Regions from separate parts of the Gardnerella sp. KA00255 genome, predicted to be linked through region 1. Evidence: riboswitches for the same ligand, from Rfam matches in the RefSeq annotation. Region 1 holds a riboswitch; each other region holds the start of a gene.
The links. A riboswitch is a leader RNA that binds a small molecule or an ion and turns the genes downstream of it on or off. The one in region 1 is predicted to bind thiamine pyrophosphate.
Positions count from the first base shown of each region.

Region 2: it holds a riboswitch for thiamine pyrophosphate, as region 1 does, so the genes downstream of both, thiO (glycine oxidase ThiO) here and HXT51_RS00685 (hydantoinase/carbamoylase family amidase) in region 1, are expected to answer to the same signal.
Region 3: it holds a riboswitch for thiamine pyrophosphate, as region 1 does, so the genes downstream of both, HXT51_RS01425 (ABC transporter permease) here and HXT51_RS00685 (hydantoinase/carbamoylase family amidase) in region 1, are expected to answer to the same signal.
Region 4: it holds a riboswitch for thiamine pyrophosphate, as region 1 does, so the genes downstream of both, thiM (hydroxyethylthiazole kinase) here and HXT51_RS00685 (hydantoinase/carbamoylase family amidase) in region 1, are expected to answer to the same signal.

Region 1 covers NZ_CP058374.1:170,249-175,402, forward strand. The annotation lists gene allW (allantoin permease) at 1-1,192, opposite strand, end outside; gene HXT51_RS00685 (hydantoinase/carbamoylase family amidase) at 1,519-2,760, opposite strand; TPP riboswitch at 2,960-3,049, opposite strand; tRNA gene HXT51_RS00690 (tRNA-Val) at 3,365-3,437, opposite strand; tRNA gene HXT51_RS00695 (tRNA-Val) at 3,478-3,549, opposite strand; tRNA gene HXT51_RS00700 (tRNA-Cys) at 3,584-3,654, opposite strand; tRNA gene HXT51_RS00705 (tRNA-Gly) at 3,683-3,755, opposite strand; gene HXT51_RS00710 (KAP family P-loop NTPase fold protein) at 4,184-5,154, opposite strand, start outside.
Region 2 covers NZ_CP058374.1:19-5,172, reverse strand. The annotation lists gene HXT51_RS00025 (HesA/MoeB/ThiF family protein) at 1-387, opposite strand, end outside; gene HXT51_RS00020 (thiazole synthase) at 423-1,244, opposite strand; gene thiS (sulfur carrier protein ThiS) at 1,393-1,599, opposite strand; gene thiO (glycine oxidase ThiO) at 1,654-2,724, opposite strand; TPP riboswitch at 2,717-2,819, opposite strand.
Region 3 covers NZ_CP058374.1:360,671-365,824, forward strand. The annotation lists gene folK (2-amino-4-hydroxy-6-hydroxymethyldihydropteridine diphosphokinase) at 1-425, opposite strand, end outside; gene eno (phosphopyruvate hydratase) at 658-1,953, opposite strand; TPP riboswitch at 2,166-2,290, shown strand; gene HXT51_RS01425 (ABC transporter permease) at 2,280-3,095, shown strand; gene HXT51_RS01430 (ABC transporter substrate-binding protein) at 3,249-4,244, shown strand; gene HXT51_RS01435 (ABC transporter ATP-binding protein) at 4,414-5,151, shown strand.
Region 4 covers NZ_CP058374.1:782,947-788,100, reverse strand. The annotation lists gene HXT51_RS03115 (bifunctional hydroxymethylpyrimidine kinase/phosphomethylpyrimidine kinase) at 1-1,014, opposite strand, end outside; gene thiM (hydroxyethylthiazole kinase) at 1,041-2,558, opposite strand; TPP riboswitch at 2,547-2,638, opposite strand; gene HXT51_RS03105 (hypothetical protein) at 2,764-3,549, opposite strand; gene HXT51_RS03100 (UvrD-helicase domain-containing protein) at 4,021-5,154, shown strand, end outside.

The DNA.
Region 1 (5,154 bases):
GACCTAAAAGCATACCAATAAGATTTAAGAATCCTGTAATATTAGCCATAAACTTCCACGGCATTAGCACAGTGCTTACAAGAGCTGCAATAATTACGCCACGTTTATAATTTACAAATCGCGGAGCTAAAGCAGTTAGCTGGTATGCTGCAGGAACAATATTGCCAGTAGCATTTGTGCAAACTGTAGTAAGTAGAAGCAACCCAGTAGCTATTGCAATTGCAGGAAGATTATCCCACTTGTTTATGATAACAAGAACATCTGTAATAGTTTCATGGTAAAAAAGCGATCCGCCCACTAAAATAACTACGCTTGTAAAAGCAAAAAGCGCGTAACTCAGCAAGAAGCTAGCAATTTGACCTTTTAGTTGAGCCATAGTTGACTTTGCGTTTTGCGTAAAATCAGCAATAGAAACGGCAGGAGCAGCCCACACGCCCAATACAGAATTTACAACCATCATCATGAAAAGACCAAGACCGTAATTAGTTGGCGCTTGAACAGTAGCACGATATTGCATGATTGCAGATAATCCACCAGCACAGCTAATAGCCCATACGCTCATACAACCAAAAACAACGTAAATAAGTGGGCTTAATACTACAGTTAGCTTATTAAGAGTATTTCCTCCGCCTAAACCAATCGCCAAATTAAGCAACCAAAATATTGCGAAGCAAATAATAATAGGTATGTGCGAACCTACGAATGGTATTTCGTTTCCAAACGTAAGAAACCCATGGCAAATTTTGCCAACTAGAATCTCTAAAGCTTTCGCACCTATATATGTTTGAATTCCATACCAGCATATTGCAGCAACTACTCCCCTGAGGAATCCTGGTAGTTGAGCGCCTGCTTTTCCGTATGTTGCGCGCAAATGCATTGAAAACGGTATGCCGTATTTGGAACCTACAACACCGTTAGCAACCATGACAATTGCTGTAAGAATTGCGCCAAGCATGATACCAATCATTACGTAAATTGGAGAGTATCCCATTAAAAGGAACGCGCCAACTGCAGCATAATTAGGAATATTGTGTACAGACTGCATCCACAAAGTGCAGAAATTAAGAGCGCTCATTGTGCGTTTTTCTTGCGGCTTTGGCAGTAAATCTTCGTTAGTGTAGCCGCGCTCGCGGTAACATTCCAAGTTTTTGTTATCTACTGGCTCATCTTGTAACAGTTTACTAATTTGCATGCGCACCTCCTTACTTTTCTTGTTTGTATATTTGATTCTTTTTTGTGTTTTGAGTTTTTTATTTTGAGTTTTTTTGAAAGTAATAATCGCAACTTTGCTCAAAAATAAAAAAGATACGAAAGGATGTCGTACCCGTGGTGGTGCGCCCCTTCGTATCAGCCTCTTATTCGTGAATAAGCGTTGTACTCTCATTCGATATTCACTTTTCTTCGCTGCGATTAATTAAGCAGTGAAGTTTGCATCGTATATGCCTTTTGCGTCCTTTCTAGATTTCTATTTCTTTGGTTTTTGTTTGGTTTTCGTTATCTTTTTAGTTGGTTTTTTAGTTAGTCCTCATAAGCCAAACTATGCAGAGCATCTCGTAAAAGCTTTACTCCGTGAACAGCGTCTTGTGGATCTGTGTACTCTTCTGGAGCGTGACTAATACCATCTTTTGAAGGAACGAAAATCATTCCGGATTTTACAAACGGAGCAAAAATTTGCGTATCTTGACCAGCACCTGAATGCATGACTCTGTACGCATAACCTTGCTCATTAGCTTGATCTTTCAAAAGATTAATAATATCGTCGCTAAGTGGTGTAGGATCATCAGACATCCACTTATCAATCCGCGCTGTAATTCCATAAGACTTGGCAGTTTCGTGAATATCTTCGTCAAGTTCCTGCAAGAATTTATCAAGAAAAGCTTTATCTGTATGACGGCAGTTCATTGAAAAAGTAACTTCTCCAGGAACAATATTTACTTGATTTGGAACTACGCTGATTCTACCGAAAGTAAGTACCAGTGGGTCGCCTGCTTGCTTAGCTTTGTCAAGATTCTTGGCGATTATATGAGACATGCAATCTACTGCATCGTGCCTGTAGGACATCATTGTTGTGCCAGCGTGATTTTGTACGCCTTTAAGATGAATATCCCAACGGTGCTGACCGGCAATGCTAGTGATAATACCTAAATCTTCGTGATTGCTGTAAAGCGTTGGTCCCTGCTCAATGTGTAGCTCAATCCAGGCTTCAAGATTTGCGAACTTAGGTTGAGTTGTTTGATAATTGAACCCAGCTTCACGCATTGCTGTTTCGAAAGGAACACCTTCACTGTCGCAAATATTTTCTACGTCCTCTTTTTTGGCAAGTCCGAAGAAATTCTTTGAACCCCAGAATACGTATGGGAAACGTGAGCCTTCCTCTTCTGCTAAGCAGATAATGCGAAGACTTTTCTTTGGCTTTCCATATCTAGTAAGTAAATTCTTAATTGCTAAATAGGCTGCAACTATTCCAAGTTGGCCATCGAAACGGCCTCCTCTTGACACTGTGTCAATATGCGAGCCACAAGCTATTATGCTTTCTGGCTTTTCACATCCTTCAATAGTTGCAATTAGGTTTCCAACTTGGTCGAATTCTACAGTCATACCGAGTTTTTCAAATCGTTGACGAAGAGAAAAAAGAGCCTGTTTCCAAGATTTTGTGTAAAGAGGTCGAGTAACTCCTTGCTCTCCTGGTTTTTCTGTGAATCCTGCAAGCCAGCTTATGGCTGATTCTATAGTTTCAGCACTTATGCTGCTATCAATCATGTGCAGTATTCCTCCTCACTTGTGCAAGTTTTCCCAAAAGTGATATTCAGGCGGATATTTTTTTGGTTTTTTGTTTGGTGTTTGGTTTTTAGTTTTGGTGTTTGGTTTTTAGTTTTTTTTAATTGTTTAGTTGATACTCGTGTAATTGCTACTACTCTGTGGCAACGCAAGATATCACGAAAATCGTGATAGAAAGAAATCACTTACTGTAATTGCTCCCTACGCATGTCTTAACAAAACAGGTTCAAAGGGTGTTTCTCAACTGTTTCCAGTACCCCTGCAATTTTCACTTGTACTCGGATGAGTATAGCACGATATTAAATGAACTCAAAATGAACATTAGTATGTGTGTTTCTGTGAAGAAATGATTGGTTGCTTGCTTAGCTGGTTGGTTGGTTGGCTGATTGACTGACTGGCTGGATGGTTGGTTGACTGGTTGACTGACTGGCTGGATGGTTGGTTGGTTGGTTGACTGCTATGAAATATTGCTTCCACTTAGGGCCACATTTGTGTTCGCATGCAAAAAATTTTCATATGAAAGTTAGAAAATAAAAAAATAGCCAGATAACAAAAAACGCAGCGATTTTACACTGCGAACATATTGTGGGTGATATAGGAATCGAACCTATGACCCCTTCCGTGTGAAGGAAGTGCGCTAGCCGCTGCGCCAATCACCCAAAATTTTTTTAATTATGCGTGAAAGGCATTCCTTTCGAGTGGGCGATACAAGGTTCGAACTTGTGACCCCTTCCGTGTCAGGGAAGTGCGCTACCACTGCGCCAACCGCCCGGTTGTGATGCTAGAAACTAAGTCTCTAACTTCGAGGTGGGTACGAGAGTCGAACTCATCTATACGGCTTTGCAGGCCGCTGCCTAACCGCTTGGCTAACCCACCGTAAGGTCGAATAACTCATCGGACCTAGAGCGGACAACGGGACTCGAACCCGCGCTCTCAACCTTGGCAAGGTCGCGCTTTACCAACTAAGCTATGTCCGCGATGCATTCTTACTGACAATGTCAGCGCCGAAGCACGAGTAACTACTATACCCGAAATATTTACAAATGCAAGCTTTGTGTTTTTTGGCGTGTCGTTTTGTGTGCGTTTTTCGACAGTTTTGGCTTGTGTTTTGTTTATTTCACCAGTTGATTTGGTGTTTTCGACAGTCTATAGTAGTTCGCCTGCCTTCCAATACAAAAACCAAACTGTGCAGTAATAAATAGCCGCGATTGAGCATTACTAGTGCATTGTTACTGTTTTGAAAGCCAACAAATAAAGGAGCCCACACAACGCCTAAGGTGAGTAAATCACCGACTGCATGAAGCCGACTTTCAACGCAGGAAGACTCCTATACTTTATGCTACCCAATAGGGTAAGCGGCAAAAATATTGTACACTAACTGCAGTGTGCTAGTGCCCAATATGATTTATTTCTTTGCTATGTTACTTTCAGATTTCCACTTTTCTATAAGTTGCAACGCTTCTCTATCATAAACATGGTCAAAATCGCCGTTATTATTTTCATAATTCAGTACAAACGACGCTAATTTTATTTGTTCTTCTTTAGTAAATTCATCTAATCGACTTTTATCAAAATTTTTTATAGAAGCATAAAATTCTTGTTCAGAAGTAAAATCAAGACAATTCTCTGAATAAAATTTCCAGTCCATTGAACTATTATATGTTGTTAAGCATAAGAATTTAAGCTTATTTACATCATCTTTAAACAGATTTTTAACGTACTCTTCAGCACTTTCACTATCTAATTTTTTCCATAAGCAAAATATTCTATCCAATCCAGCTATACTTAAAATGTTTTTAGAATTTGAGATTGATTTAATTTTTTCTACATAAATTTTTCCAATATTTTTTAGGTGTTCAAGAGTTATAATTTGCAAATTTTTATCTTCATCGTCAGATTTTCTACAATCTTGAACTATTTGATTAAGAAGAATAGACCTTGCTGCAATATTAGTTTTATCAATATTCTCAACAATGAAATTGATAATTTCATAACGTACTTCCTCTTCTTTAATAGAAATTATCATATTGACTACAATATTATTTGAATAGTAATCTGCTAATCTACTTTGATCTACAAATTCATTTTGAAGCCCTAATAAAACATATGCAATTAAATCGAATCTATTATTTGATATTTTGTTATCTCTAAACAATGAGTCTACATTTTCCAAAAAGTATAGGATATTGCCATTTTTATTAAATTCGCTAACCTTTTGCGAAAGTATTAATTTACTATAACTGTTCACGCATTTAATAATTTCTTCTCTTGGAATTTTTATATCAGATAAATTAAAGCTAAAATATAAACCTATTGTTTTTGTAGATCCAATACGTTTCCTGCTAATAAGTTCTGATTCTGATATATCTTCATTGA
Region 2 (5,154 bases), 170 kb from region 1:
CAAGTCGTGACTTTCTACAAGCTGTTTTGCGTTATCTTCATTAAATCTATCTACAAGATTGATTTTTAAACCTGGAGATAACGCCTGCAAGCGTTTAGCTGCAAGTTGCGCTTTAGATTTGCCGCACTGATCGACTGTGTATAAAGTCTGCCTTTGCAAATTAGAAAGCTCAACAACGTCGTCGTCACAAATCGTGATTTCGCCAACTCCTGCCGCAGCAAGCGAAAGCAAGCATGGCGAACCAAGTCCACCTGCTCCAACCATGCAGATTTTTGCATCGCGAAGTAACTGCTGATGTTCACGCGTAAAGCCCGGCAGGAGCAAGTGGCGACAAGTGCGCTCCGCCTCAAGCTCCTGCAGGTTGTCGTAAATTTTATTAATCGTCATGCTGAAAAATATGCCGAAAAATTACAGTACAAAATTTACAGTACAGAATCAGCCCAAGCGCGACCTTCAACAGGCGAAGAAGCGAGCGCATGTTCACGCTTAGGAATACGGCCAGCATCGTGAGCAAGCTTTCCAGCAGTAACAGCAGCAGCCATTGCGCGACCCATTTTCACTGGATCTGGGCAGCGAGTTACAGCGCTTGCAAGAAGCACGCCCGAGCATCCGATTTCGAAAGCTTTAACAACATCGGAAGCAGTGCCAACGCCAGCATCCAAAATCACAGGAACTCCAGCTTCCTTGCATTCTTGAACAATCAGCTCAATGTTTCGAGGATTCAAAATGCCAAGGCCAGTACCGATTGGAGCACCACCAGGCATAACAGCTTTCACGCCAAGCGACACAAGGCGACGAGCCACAATCGGGTCGTCGTTCGTGTAGCAAAGAACGCTAAATCCTTCTTCAATAAGCTTTTCAGCAGCAAGCAAAACTTCGCGAGTATCCGGAAGCAAAGTATCGTCGTCTGCAATCACTTCGAGCTTAATCCAATCAGTTCCAAGCGATTCACGAGCCATTTTTGCCGTAAGAACAGCATCATGCGCAGTTTTGCAACCAGCAGTATTTGGCAAAACGTTAATATTATGACGCTGCAACATACCGTAAATATCAACGCCAGTTTTTGCGTGACGACGCAAAGCAACCGTTGCTACTTCCGCGCCTGAAGCCACAAGTGACTTTTCCATAATGTCAATGCTCGTCATGCCACCAGTGCCAAGCAAAAGCCTTGAATGCAAAGTCTTACCGCAAAGCTGCCAAGTATCGACATTTTCTTCATTATTTTCTGTATTATTTTCTGACATTTTAAGCCTTTAAGCCTTTTATATAAATTTTTTGAAACTATACTCAAATTATTTGGAATCAGGCGCCTATTTGGAATCCAACTTCCTATTTGCAATCAGTCCTTATTTAGGATCAGCCTACTATTTAGGATCAGCCTACTATTTAGGATTAGCCGCCCTGAACCGCGCTGAGAATTTCGATTTTATCCCCATCGCAGATGATGGTTGATTTCCATTGAGCGCGCGAAAGTACATCGTCGCCAATGGCAACAGCTATACCAGGACCTGCATCTGGGCCATAAAGATGCGCGACAAGATCTGCCACAGTCGACCCATCTTGAACTTGAGTAGTTTCACCATTGACGACGATTTGCATAGTTCAACCTTTATTAACGTCTATTAAAACTTGCGTCACTAGAAGCGAGTGTCACTAGAAACGAGCAGGATTGCAGCTCTCCAAGAAGCCCTTTTCCTTCTCAGTCAACTCTTGCTCAAGCACAAGCTTTGTAGTCAAGGAAGAGCCCAAAGCTGTGAGCAAAATGCCGTGACGGAAGTAACCGGTGGAAATCGTGGTATGCGTCTTAGGATCAATACCAATGAATGGCAAATCATCTGGAGTTCCAGGACGACCACCGGCAGTAACCTCAGTAATCGAGCATTCCTGAATTCCAGGAAGCACGCTTGCGGCATCGCGAAGCAAATCAAGCACGCCGCCAACCTTTGGAATATCGCGGTCGTCTTCACGAGAAGTAGCACCGAGCACAAGCTCACCTGTTTCCTTAGCGCGAGGAACCAAATAAACTGGGCGGTCATGCACAAATCCACGAACCACAGAGCTCAAAATTGGGCGCAAAGGCTCTGGAATAGTCATACGAATCATATCGCCCCACACAGCGCGAAGCTTAAGCTGAGGAAGCATATCCTTAGCACCCAAGCCAGATGCCAAAACTGTGTCTGGACCCAAATCGTCTGGAGTGCTTGCGCGACGCTCAATAACAACACCACGCTTTTCAAGTGCATCAATCATTGCTGCAGTAAACTGACGAGGATTAATCTGATGATCATCCGGCACGCTTACAGCGCCTGCAATCGTCGGCGAAAGCGCAGGCTCAATTTCACGAAGCTTACTCACAGAAATATGCTCAGCTCTACGTCCATAACGATGCTGCAAGTTTAGCAACTCGTTTACGTGCTCGTTATCTGCAGCGTCACCACCGATTACATAAGAGCCGCACTCTAAGTAGCCGGTTGGCTTATCGGTGTACTTTGCAACCGAATCAACCAATTCCTTATACATGGTTGCGGACTCAAACATAAGCGGATACAACGCTTCTTGCTGATATTGCATTTCTGCGGTAGGAGCTAACATGCCGGCAGCATGGTGAGAAGCGCCGGAGACTGGATCTGGATCGATTATGCTAACTTTTACGCCAGCTTCCGTAAGTCTCCAAGCTGTTGCTAAACCAATAATACCTGCACCAATAATACGAATATTTCGCATAATACTCCTTCCCTACGGCGGCATTACCCGCATCAGGTTTACGGTCGGCTTCCGCCCTCTCAGCCTGTATAGAACAAGCTCCCGTATCTGTAAATCTTGACCTTCAAGAATTACAAATGCAGAACATTGTAATATTGCTAACTTAGCAATATGCGAATGCTGCAGGTAGATGTAACGAAACTATGTGAATTTCATCACAGTACCGTTCAGCATTTTAACACTTTTACAGAAAATCTGTTAATTTACTCTGTATGTCGAATCACAAAACTAAGCGTTGTTGTTACGCGACGAACTGCATGAGCACTGATCCTCACGGCATAGCCGTTCGGCTGATTTGGCATGTGAAGAACAGTGCGCTTTCAACGCAAGCGAGGATATGGCTGTGGCGGTGAGAGATAAGGATTACTAGCGCGACGACCTGCTTGAGCGCTTAAAGCGTAGCGCGCGAAAGCAATTCGGAGCGTGAGCTTGCTCAAAGTTGAAAGCACAGTGCGCTTTCAACGCAAGCTCAGCCGAGCGGCAATTAGCCGTGAGGACAGACGTTACGCTCTCGTGATGTACATGGTTTTTATGCTTGTGCTACTAGTGGTTGATTCTTAGTTAAGTTTTGATTCCCAATAGGATTGGATTATGTGGAAATTTATTTAGAATCGCTCCACTCTTATATTGCTCGACCAAGCAATCCTTATCCCTCACTGGCATCCTGTTCTTGATTTTGTTTACTTATTGGGCGTGTCGATAAACAAAATCGGGGAGGTGTTCTTGATTTTGTGGACTTAGATGGTACATAAGTAAACAAAATCGGGGAAGCTCAAAGTTGAAAGCACAGTGCGCTTTCAACGCAAGCGAGGATATGGCTGTGGAGGTGAGGGGTGGGTGTTACTTGTCTCGCAGACGTTACGCTCTCGTACAGTACATAGTTTTTATGCTTGTGCTACTAGTGTTTGAATTCTTAGTTAAGTTTTGATTCCCAATAGGATTGGATTATGTGGGAATTTATTTAGAATCGCTCCACTCTTATATTGCTCGACCAAGCAACACCCACTCCTCACGGCAATCTATCGCATTAAGCATACAAAAATCCCTCGCGGACTATCGGATGATAATCGCGAGGGATTTGTTTACGAAACTCGCGTTGGAAGTCCACTGGACTTCCAACTTAAGCGAGTTTCCGCTTTGACTGAGCCTGAAATTCAATAATTTCAGGCTCAGTCAAAGCGCGAAACTACTCGTTGGAATGCTTGCGACGGCGAGAAGCTACTCCTGCAACACCAAGGCCGGCAAAGGCCGCAGCAATACTTGCGAACAATCCAGTCTCAGCACCAGTCTTAGCAAGACCACCAGCATTACCAGAAGCACCACGCAAACTATTAAGCAACGCAGACTTAGCAGCCTTAAGCTTCTTCAAAGCCTCATCAACCTGAGCCTGAGTAGCATTCTTATCAGCAAGCACACGCTTAGCCTCATCCAAAGCCTTTCTATAAGCTCTAGCCTCCGCAGTGTTAGCGTTAGTGTTTACAGCGTTATTAACTTCGACTTGCAAAGCAGACTTATCAACCGAAGCACTCTGAGAATCACTAGTCTCAACAGCAAAACCATCACCAGCATTAGTGTCATAGCCGATTCCGCTACCACTACCAGCGCCAAACGGATGATTAAGCTTATACTTAGCATCCTGAAGCTTCCTCAAAGCCTCATCAACCTGAGACTGAGTAGCATTAGGATCCTTAAGCACGCTCTTAGCCTCAGCCAAAGCAGTGTTGTAAGCCTCAATATCATCCTTATTGCCAATAATGAAGTACAAAGACTTACGGAACTTAGCATCATCATCAGCCTCAGTCTTAAGCTTAGACTTATCCGTGCCATTCTCATCCCTAAGCTTATCCTTAGCAGCCTTAAGCTTCTTCAAAGCCTCGTCAACTTGAGCCTGCGTAGCATTAGGATCACCAAGCACAGAATTAGCTTCGTCAAGCGCCTTCTTGTACTCGTCAAGCGCCTGCTTAGACGCGTCATCACCCTTAGCTTGAGCATTCTGATACTCAGGAGACTTAGTGAAATCAGAATCCTTACCAGCCTCTTGACGCAAATCATACTTGACCGTGCTGTACTCGTCAGTAATCTTCTTCTTGGCATCCTGAAGATCCTTTAGAGCCTTATCAAGCTCCTGCTGAGTTGGAGCCTTTTCGCCTGCTTTGAGAGCCTTTGGCTTGCCAGTTGCGCGGTCAAACTTATCAAGTAGATCCTTAGCAGCCTTAAGCTTCTTGTTATAGTCTTCAAGAGCATTCTTGGCAGCTTCATCACCCTTAGCAGTCGCGTTCTTGAACGCAGGAGTGTTCTCGAACACGTCATCACGCTTGTCTTTATCTCCGTCCTTAGACTTATCAACTTCTTGCTGAAGCTCAGTAGAACTGGTCTTGTAGTCAGCAAGAA
Region 3 (5,154 bases), 190 kb from region 1:
AAGTCATGATAGTCAGGATCATCTTTGCTGATTTCCAATAGCGGAACCAAGACAAATTTGCGATTATCGCGCTCTTTATGAGGAATAGTTAAATTATCGCTTTTAAATACGCATTTATCGTAATCAATAATATCTAAATCGATTGTTCGAGGACCCCAATGGATAATCCTCTTTCTGTGTAAACGCTGCTCTATCTCATGAATGAAATCTAAAAGTTCATAAGGAGTTAAGTCTGTTCTCAGCCTAATTCCAATATTATAAAAACTATCTTGCTCAACGTCTCCAACTGGTTCAGTTTCATAAACAGAAGAAACTATTACATTACTTATATGGGTATTTTCTTTCAGCATTTTAACTGCTTGTTGTAAATTATTTAAACGATCCCCAATATTGCTTCCAGAACTTATGTATACTAACGAACTCATACAGACCCCCAAATTGTTTTATATTTGTTTTAGATTGCTTTATGCAATTTTATTCAGTTTTATGCAATTTTTATATTTTTTAAATTGTTTTATTCAGTTTTATTTATTGCTTTAGATATTTTAATTCAGTTTTATTTTTATATAAAACGGCCAGCCACCGAAGTGACCGACCGTTTAGCATATTCAAATTAGCTTATTGTAGCTTATCAAAATGCAATTCAAAACTATGAAACTACTTAACGTACTTCTTGCAAGCCTTGAATGCACTGTAACCAGCGTACTGAGCAGTAGAACCAAGCTCTTCCTCAATCTCAAGCAAGCGGTTGTACTTAGCAATACGCTCGCCACGAGCAGGAGCACCAGTCTTGATTTGGCCGGTGTTCTTAGCAACAGCAAGATCAGAAATGGTGGTATCTGGGGTTTCACCAGAACGATGGGAAACCATGGAAGTGAAGCCATTCTTGGTTGCAAGCTCAATAGCGTCGAGGGTTTCGGTAACGGAACCAATCTGGTTCAACTTTACGAGCAAGGAGTTAGCTGCTCCAAGCTCAATACCCTTAGCCAAACGCTTTGGATTAGTGACGAGCAAATCATCGCCAACGAACTGCAAACGATCGCCAAGACGCTTGGTGATTTCTGCCCAATCATCCCATCCTTCTTCCTGGAATGGATCTTCGATGGAAACGATTGGATACTCGTTGATGAGCTTCTCGTAGTAATCAAGCATGTAAGCAGATTCGCGCTCTTCGCCATCGAAACGATACTTACCAGTTTCCTTGTTGTAGAACTCAGAAGAAGCAACGTCAAGAGAAATACCAATCTGCTTGCCTGGCTCATAACCTGCAGCTTCGATCGCATCCATGATGTACTTCAAGGAATCCTCATTGGACTTCATCTTTGGAGCGAAGCCGCCTTCGTCGCCAAGACCAGTAGCCAAGCCTTCCTTCTTCAAAACGTTCTTCAAGGTGTGATAAACCTCAACGCCGGCGCGCAAAGCGTCGCTGTAGGTTGCGAAGCCGTATGGAGAAATCATGTATTCCTGAATATCGGTTGCGAAGTCAGCGTGAGCGCCACCGTTCATGATGTTCATGTTTGGAACTGGAAGAATGTGTCCGTTAGTTCCGCCGATGTAACGATACAATGGAAGCTCTGCAGATTCAGCAGCTGCATAAAGAGCAGCAAGAGAAACGCCAAGAATAGCGTTTGCGCCAAGCTTGCCCTTGTTTGGAGTGCCATCGAGCTCAATCATAGTTTCATCAAGAGCGCGCTGGTCAGTGGCATCCATGCCAATAACCTTAGGTGCGATAACCTCATTGACGGCCTTGACTGCTTCCAAGGTACCCTTGCCTTGGTAACGGGACTTGTCGCCATCGCGACGTTCCCAAGCCTCAGCTTCACCAGTTGAAGCACCAGAAGGTACTAAACCAATGCCCTGAGCGCCATCTTCAGTTTCCAAATAAACTTGAACAGTAGGATTTCCACGGGAATCCAAAATTTCGCGTGCATATACGCTTTCAATAGCTGCCACAACTACTCCTTAATACTTATGGGTTGTGATGACTCTTTTAACATTAGTGCGTTTTATGGACGTTATAGATTCTTCCATTGTGTTTATGCCGTGAACGTTCACAATATCTTGATTTACTTCGAGTCAAATTAGCAGATCATCGATTTTTACACGAATATCGTTTATAAATATCGCTTTTAAATAATACTTGTCCATACCCTTAATAGATAATGACCTCAGACACGGGGTGCGCAACTACATCGTGCCAAACAACAATATGTACAGTGTTGCGCTGAGAATACACTCGTCGAACCTGATATAGCTAAAACTATCGAAGGGATTGTCGCATGACTTACAGTTCGCCTAATAAAGCGAAGAACATATTGAAGATTGCGTTTAAAGCGGTATCTTCGTGCAAAGTGTGGATTTCAACTATCCTCATTTTGGTTTTGTGGTTTTTCACAACTCTTTCTCCAATCGAAGACCGTTCTTTGCCATCCCCATATGAAGTAATACAAGCTTTTATTGATTTAAACAATGAAGGCATATTATTAAAATCCTTAGGAATAAGTATTTTACGAGTTCTTTTAGGACTTTTATTAGGAATTATTTTTGCTGTTCCAGCAGGAATACTTGCAGGAGGCAGTAAGCTTGGCAATATTGTTGTTGATAAACCAAGCCACATGTTGAGGTCAATTCCATTCCCGGCTTTAGCTCCAATATTAATAATTTTCCTCGGAATAGATGAAACGATGAAAATAGCGCTTATAGCCGTTGGTGTTTTTGGACCTATGTACGTTAATATTCGCGATGGAGTGCGTAATATTGATCCAAAACTTCTTGAATTAGCGCAGGTTTATCACGTTAAAAAATCTACTATTTTTATATCTATTTTGCTTCGCGGCACACTTCCAAGTTTTATGACAGGTTTGCGATTTGCAATATCTGTAGCATGGGTTGCATTAGTGACTTGCGAAACAGTTAATTCTTCTATTGGAATTGGATACATTCTTTCAAGAGCACAAGAATTCTTTAGACCAGATCAAATGATGGCATGCGTTATTATGTACGCAATTGCAGGTCTTGGATCTGAGCTTACTGCAAATATATTAGAGTATCTTCTTATACCTGAACGCAGATTAGATAGAAAATCACGCAAATAATCTAGTAATATCAACATTTTTCTAAAATTAACTACTTTTTAAAATGCATTAAATTGCTTTTTAAGAATTAGTCAATATTTAGAATCAACAACCAAATAATAACAACCAAACAAACAACAAACAATAACAACCAAACAAAAGGAGCTATATATCATGGCTAATTTAAAAATGCGATTTTCTAAAAAGAGCATTATTGCATTAATCTGCGCTGCTTGTGCAACTGTATCTCTTGCAGCTTGCGGAAGCTCACAAAAATCATCAACCGCTTCTTCAAAAGACGCTGGAACTATGAGAGTTGCTTATCTTTCTACAGCAAATTATTTAACTACTTTGAAAAATGAGAAATTCCTTCAAGACGAATTTGGCAAATCTAAAGTAGTTTACACTGGTCCTTACACTCCAGTTGACGGTCTTACTGCTGTGATGAGCGGAAATGCAGATGCTACAACCACTGGAACTGGACGCTTCATTGATTTGATTGCTGAAGGACAGCCATGGGTTGCTTTTGCACTCGAATATTACAATGGTGATTCCCAAGGAATCGTTGCATCCGCAAAAAGCGGCGTGAAAACACTAAAAGACTTGTATGGCAAGAAAGTTGCTATTATTCACAACGGTGACACTGGCGATTACATGCTTCACCGCGCATTCGATAAAAGCGGCTTAGATGTTTCTAAAGTTAACAAAGTTGAGATGAGCCCTAAGAACTTCCAGGCAGCATTTACTTCTGGACAAATCGACGCAATTTCCTCATTCGATCAGAATCTTGCTGCAGCAATGACAACTCCAGGCGCAAAGTTGCTTGTAAATGCTAAAAAGTACGGCAATATGAACGTCACCATTCACATTGTTTCTAAGAGCTTTGCTCAAAAGCATCCGGATCTTGTTAAGAAGATGTACAAGGCTCTTGTTCGCGAAGCAGAAAAGTCTCATAAAGAAAACAATGTTATTGGAAACGCTTACAAGCAGCTCGGAGCAAGCGAAACTATTATTAAGCAAATTGAAAAGTTTGACAATCCAACTATTCGTCCAATCGATGAAAAAGGTTTGGAAATGATGGAAACTCAGGCTAAAGAATACGTGAAATATGGTTTAATTAAGCAAGCTCCAAAGAATTTGAAAGATTCTGTAATGGATTGCTCGAAGTAAATTAATCCATATATCTATAAAACACATATCAGTAAAAACAAAAATTAAATATCAAAATAAATATATAACTGATTAATCAAAATTAGAACAAAGTTATATAACAAGTTTGTATAACAAAGTTATATATATTATATAAACATGATTTAGAGCAACGCAGTAGGAGTAAAATATGAACACTCAAATAGAAGAAAACTATGAGACTAAAAATAACTCTTACTGCGTTACTCTAGAACATATTGGCGTAACTTTTAAAAATAACGCTAAAATATTGCGAGATATAAATCTAAATATTAAAAAAGGTGAATTTGTATCTCTAATCGGACGCTCAGGATGTGGGAAAACCACTCTTCTTAAAGTTATTTCAGGATTAATCAAACCTGATTCTGGAACAATAAACGTCACGCAACATCAAGCAATAGGTTTCCAGGACGCAAGATTAATACCATGGCTAACAGTAAGTAAGAACGTAGTTTTCGGCATGCAAGGAAACAAATCAGAACTAAAATCTATTGCAGAAAAAGCTCTTAACGATATGCAACTTAATAATTGCGGTTCGAAATGGCCGTCAGAACTTTCAGGTGGTCAAGCACAACGAGTCTCATTAGCTAGAGCTTTAGTTCATAATCCTGAATTACTACTTTTAGACGAGCCTTTCGGAGCATTAGACGCTTTAACTCGTTTAGACATGCAAGATTTGCTTGATAATCTAAGGCAAAAACATGGCTGGACCACAATAATGGTCACGCACGATATTTCTGAAGCAGTAAGACTTTCTGACAGAATTCTTATGATCAAAGACGGAATCATTGAGAAAAACTGGAATATTGATCGAAGCCAACTTGATGCACAAAAGCGTCCAAATAATCACGTTGAAATAGAAGACGAACTGCGCATGGCATTGCAATAAATA
Region 4 (5,154 bases), 610 kb from region 1:
TTTTACGATTACGCTTTGCGGAGTCAATCCGTCTAAATCGTGCGCTTTCATATGTTCCCAAGGCGTTGCTGAAGAGTCTAATTCCAAACGATAATTGCGAGCTGCATGATTTACTGGACCGTGTCCTTTTCCAACATGCAAATCTTTACCGCGCGAAATAGCCTCATTCAGCCATCTTGATGACCATGCTAAAGCGTTAGCTACAGTATTGTAATCTTGTAGATTCTTTCCTTCGCGTAACGCTAATCCTATGCGTGTTGCGAGCGAAGACGATAGCGAGCAGCCGGTTCCATGCGTTGTTGTTGTGTCAACTCTAGGGCAAGGAACGTGTGTTTTGTGTCCGTCTGGGAATACAACAGTATTTCCGGCATCTTTGTCTGTTAAATGACCGCCTTTAACAATAACAATCGTATTGTTTTTTGCAGCCCATTCGCTTGCTTGTGCATAAGCTTCTTCGAAATTAGATGCAGGCTGTTTATCGCATAATACTGCGAGTTCAGGCACGTTTGGCGTAATAACATCCGCACAAGCTGCAAATTCGCGCATTGCGTTTTCTGCAGATTTTTCAAGCAATCTATCTCCTGAAGTTGCTACCATAACAGGATCTAGCACAATAACAGGAACTGGATGATTTTTAAGCCAGTTTTGAACTAGTCTTATATATGATTCGTCTCCAAGCATGCCGATTTTCACAGCGTCAATAGTTACGTCGTCAAATACTGCTTCGAGTTGCGCTTGCAAAAACTCAGTTGGTGGAGTGTAAACTTCGCGCACGCCGCAAGTGTTTTGAGCAACTAAATTCGTTGTTATGCACATTGCATATCCGTGAGATGCCATGATTGATTTCAAATCAGCTTGAATTCCAGCTCCGCCTGTTGGATCAGTGCCTGCAATGCTTAGCACTCGCGGAATAATCGGCTCTTCTAAAGAAGGTAGGGAAGATGGCCTTAGATTCGCTTCGTACACTTGATTAACCGATTGAGTTTGGGCTGATTGACTTGACTGAGTGTCTATCTGGACAGATTCATTATTCATTAATTTTATTCTTTCGTGATAGTATCGCGTAATTTATGTGCTTCTTCGCAAGGGTTTTCTGCGAGCATAAGAGCAGATACCACGCATAAGCCATTTACGGAAGTATTTTTAATAGGGAACACAGTGCTTTCGTTAACGCCGCCGATTCCGAGCGCGCTAATGCCGAATTCTTTAGCTTGTTTGGCAATCTTTTCTAGACCTTCAATGCCTAAAGCAGGAGCAGCGTCTGGTTTAGTGGCAGTAGGCCAAATTGGACCTATTCCAATAACATCAGGCAATGCTACATTTTCTTTAGCGCATTCTTCATAAACGTAATTTAACTGGTCTAAGTTTTCTATAGAAAGTCCAACCATCCATTCTGCAGGAATAGATTTACGCGCTTCAATATAAGGAGTATCTGTTTGTCCAACATGTAAGTTGAATCCTAAGTTTTTAGCGCATTCTAAACGATCATTAACGAAAATAGGTACGTCTCCGCAACCGTTAGCAAGCATTTTTTCACGTAAACTTTGAGCTTTATTATTAAAAGTTTCGCTATCTGCATACTTATCGCGCAATTGGACTACGCTCGCACCGCCTTTAACGCAATCAACTGCAATATCTTCTTCAGCTCTATCGCTCATCTTTGGGTCTGTTATGAAATATAAAGACCAGTCAACGGGGTCGAGTTCGAATTCAATATTTGTTAGTTGTATCATTTCGTCTGCGCTTAAATCCATAAGCGCATCCATCCATAATGTTCTAAATGATCCTGGTGAAGTTGAACGTTGTGCTGCCCAGGTTCCTGCTGCGGCAGCATGTACGTGTGCGGCAACTGTTGCAGCAAAAGGCTTATTTCGATTTGCTCCAACGTATGCTGCTACTAATGCACCAAGAGAGCAGCCAGTGCCGACTACTTTTGTCATTATCTCGTTTCCGCCTGAAACGCGAGCTGAGCATCCGTGGCCATAAATAGCGTCTTTTTCGCCAGAAATAGCTACTACGGATCCATAAAGTTTAACTAGCTTCTTAGCTGCTGCAACTGCCGAATCAACCGAGTCTCCAGCGTCTACGCCTTTGCCTCCGCTTTCTTCTCCAGCTAAACCTAAGATTTCTGAAGCGTTTGCACGGATTACAGCAGGTTGATTTTTAACAATTTCTCGCGCGTATTCGGTGCGAGGTGGTAATCCGCCAACTGCAACAGGGTCAAGAACCCACGGTGTATGCGCTTTTACAGCTCCGCGTATTGCAGCATCCATAGATTCTTTGTCTACTGGTCTGTATGTTCCAAGATTTATTAATACTCCAGAAGCGATTTGAGCAAATACTTCAGCTTCGTTGGCGTCTATAACCATTGCTGGAGATGCTCCTGCTGCAAGAAGAACATTTGCTGTTATTTCTTGAACAACATTATTTGTTACACAGTGTGTTAGAGGATTCTTTGCTCGCAAAGTTTCAATACATTCGCGCACGTCTTGAACGAATTGCTTGCGACGAGCATTGTTTGAGAATTCACTATTTTGATGGCACGACATAGTAGTCATGATTTTCCCTTCGCTAGTACTAACTAGATCAGGTTCAACGGGTATAATCTCAGCGCTTTTGCGCACCCCGAACCCATATTTGACTATATATGCGCGTTATGACGTTATTCGGATTTTATTTATTACGCTATATATAACGCTATTTTGTTCGTCACTTTTCCAGCTATACTAGCCACATATAGCGTCACTTTTCTCGCTATACGCGTTACGCCATTTTGCGCGCGCGAATATCTTTAAGCGTTAGGAATAATTGTCCTACTCCAATAAAGATAAGCGTGAAAATAACGAGTAAGTACGCGACTCCCACGCCAAGAGTTGTTGCGTTAAAAGTATCTGGTGCAAATCCAAACCATCCTGCTTTAGCTCCATAATTTAAGAAATTATAAGGAGCTTTCATGGCATGTTCTCCCCATCTTACGTTTGCGAATTCGCTTAATAATACTGAAAATGCCACGTATGCCAATGGTGGAACTGTTGCGAAAAGTATGTGTGAACGCTTTGATTTAAACAAGTAATCGTAAAGAACGAAGTCAGCTATAGCTAAAAGCGGCGTTATGAAATGAACGCAAAGGCTGCTTGCTCCGTTATTCATGTATGCTCCGATGAATCCTAGTTTGTTCGTTGGAGCGAGGAAGCATAAGTAGAGTGTGAATGTGACGGCAATAGAAATTGTCATCATGAATTTGAAAATATACCAAGCGTTAGTTTTTGTATCAATCCAATTAGAATTTTCTTTGTTTCGATTGATTACGTTTAGCGTATCCCAAATTAGTGAGCCTGCAAGAGCTACGCAAATCATAAGATTAGAAAGATTTGTGAAGTATGAAAGTGATAGCCAGCCTTCCCATGAGGCTGCCATTCCGTAAATTGAAGCGACAATAGCGATTATGCGTATGACTGTGCGAACAGTGTAGTCGTGGGTTGTAAGAGTTTGCGTGTTTTGCTGCGTGTTTGAAGTATTTTCCTCAACGTTTTGTAAATTTTCAGACATATTCTTTCCATATCTCTTATTTTCGCATTAGTTCGAGCATGATTTGTATTTGTTAAGTGAGTTTAAATCACCAACAATAATGATTTAACTATAAAAAAATATTTTTACACAGTATATGATTCTTCAAAAAAGGATTGTGTTTTTTTGTATGAAGTATGCAATTAAGCTTTATTAAGCTAAATATTTTGAGTTTTGAATTGTGATGTTAAGGGTGCTGAAGAGTGATTAAGAGAGAGTACTTTAGAGTAGGAAGGGTAGTTAAGGGTAGTTAAGGGTAGTTTAGGGTTGTTTGCTTGGTGATTCATTAGTTTTTGGCTATTTTTGGCGCTTTAGAGTAGTTAAGAGTAATGAAGAGTAATGAAGAGTAATGAAGAGTAGTTAAGGGTACTTAAGAGTAGCGAAGGGTACTTAAGGGTACTTAAGTGTAGTGAATCGTATAATAATCAATAGTCTTAAACAAAGGAGTGGTATATGAATTACTTGCAAGCATTATTTGATGGTACTTTGCGCTCGCATAGCTTTTCAGATTCATCTACTCCGGATAATTCTTCAGTGCAGACTTACGAAAAACCGACTAATACGCTTCTTGTTTTTGGTGCTCCAAATACGGGTAAAACGCGATTTGCTATTAAAGCTGCTCTTGATGGCATGTCATATTATAAAGATTTTTCTCAAAATCGTGCTTATGGCCCTGTAACTGTTGTTGTGCAAAATCGTAATTCTGCAGCTCGCTATTCAAATGAAATAATTAATAAATTGGGTGCGTCTTTGCAATCAAGGCCTGTTGGAACTTTGTCTGCTTTAGCTTTTCGCATTATTTCTGCTTTATCTAATTTGAAGCATACGCAAAAGCCGCGTTTACTTAATGGAGCGGAGCAGGATTCTCTATTGCGCAGTGTGATTCATACGCATATGTTGGAAGTTGTTAGGGGAGATAATGGAAGTTGCGAAACTTGCAAACTTTTTGCGCAATATTTTAATAACTATCAGTGGAATTGCGTTGTTGTAAATTCAGACAGTCTTTCTAAAGATGCTAGAGATGCTAGAGATGAAGATTCTAGAGATTCTAAAGATTTTTCTAAGAATTTTAATAAAGATTCTAATAATGCTTCAAATACTCGTTTAGATAATGAAAATAATCAGGATCAGTCTTTAATTAACTCTGCTTTTGTGCATGAATTACGAGATATGATTGCTCGTTTGGATGAGTTATCAATAGTTTCTAGTGATGATGAATCTCGTGTTTTAGAAGATTTAACTAAAGATTATGCGAGTTTATATAGCGCGGATTATATCGAAAGATTGCGCACTCAGTGGAGTTTAGCTTTTCGTTTGCGCAAGGAATATCAAGATAGACTTCGCAAGGATTATAATAATTCGGCTCGTTATGATTCTTCTGGTTTGATGATTGCTGCGTCTAAAGCTGTTAAAGAATTGGCAGATTTGCAAGATGGTTTAGCGAATATTCCAGTTATGCTTGTTGTTGACGATTTTCAGGATGTTACTTTAGGCGGCTTAGATTTTCTGAATTCTCTATCTGAAGTTGGTGTTCGCATAGTTTTAACTGCTAATCCAGATGAATCAGTGCAATCATTTAGAGGAGCT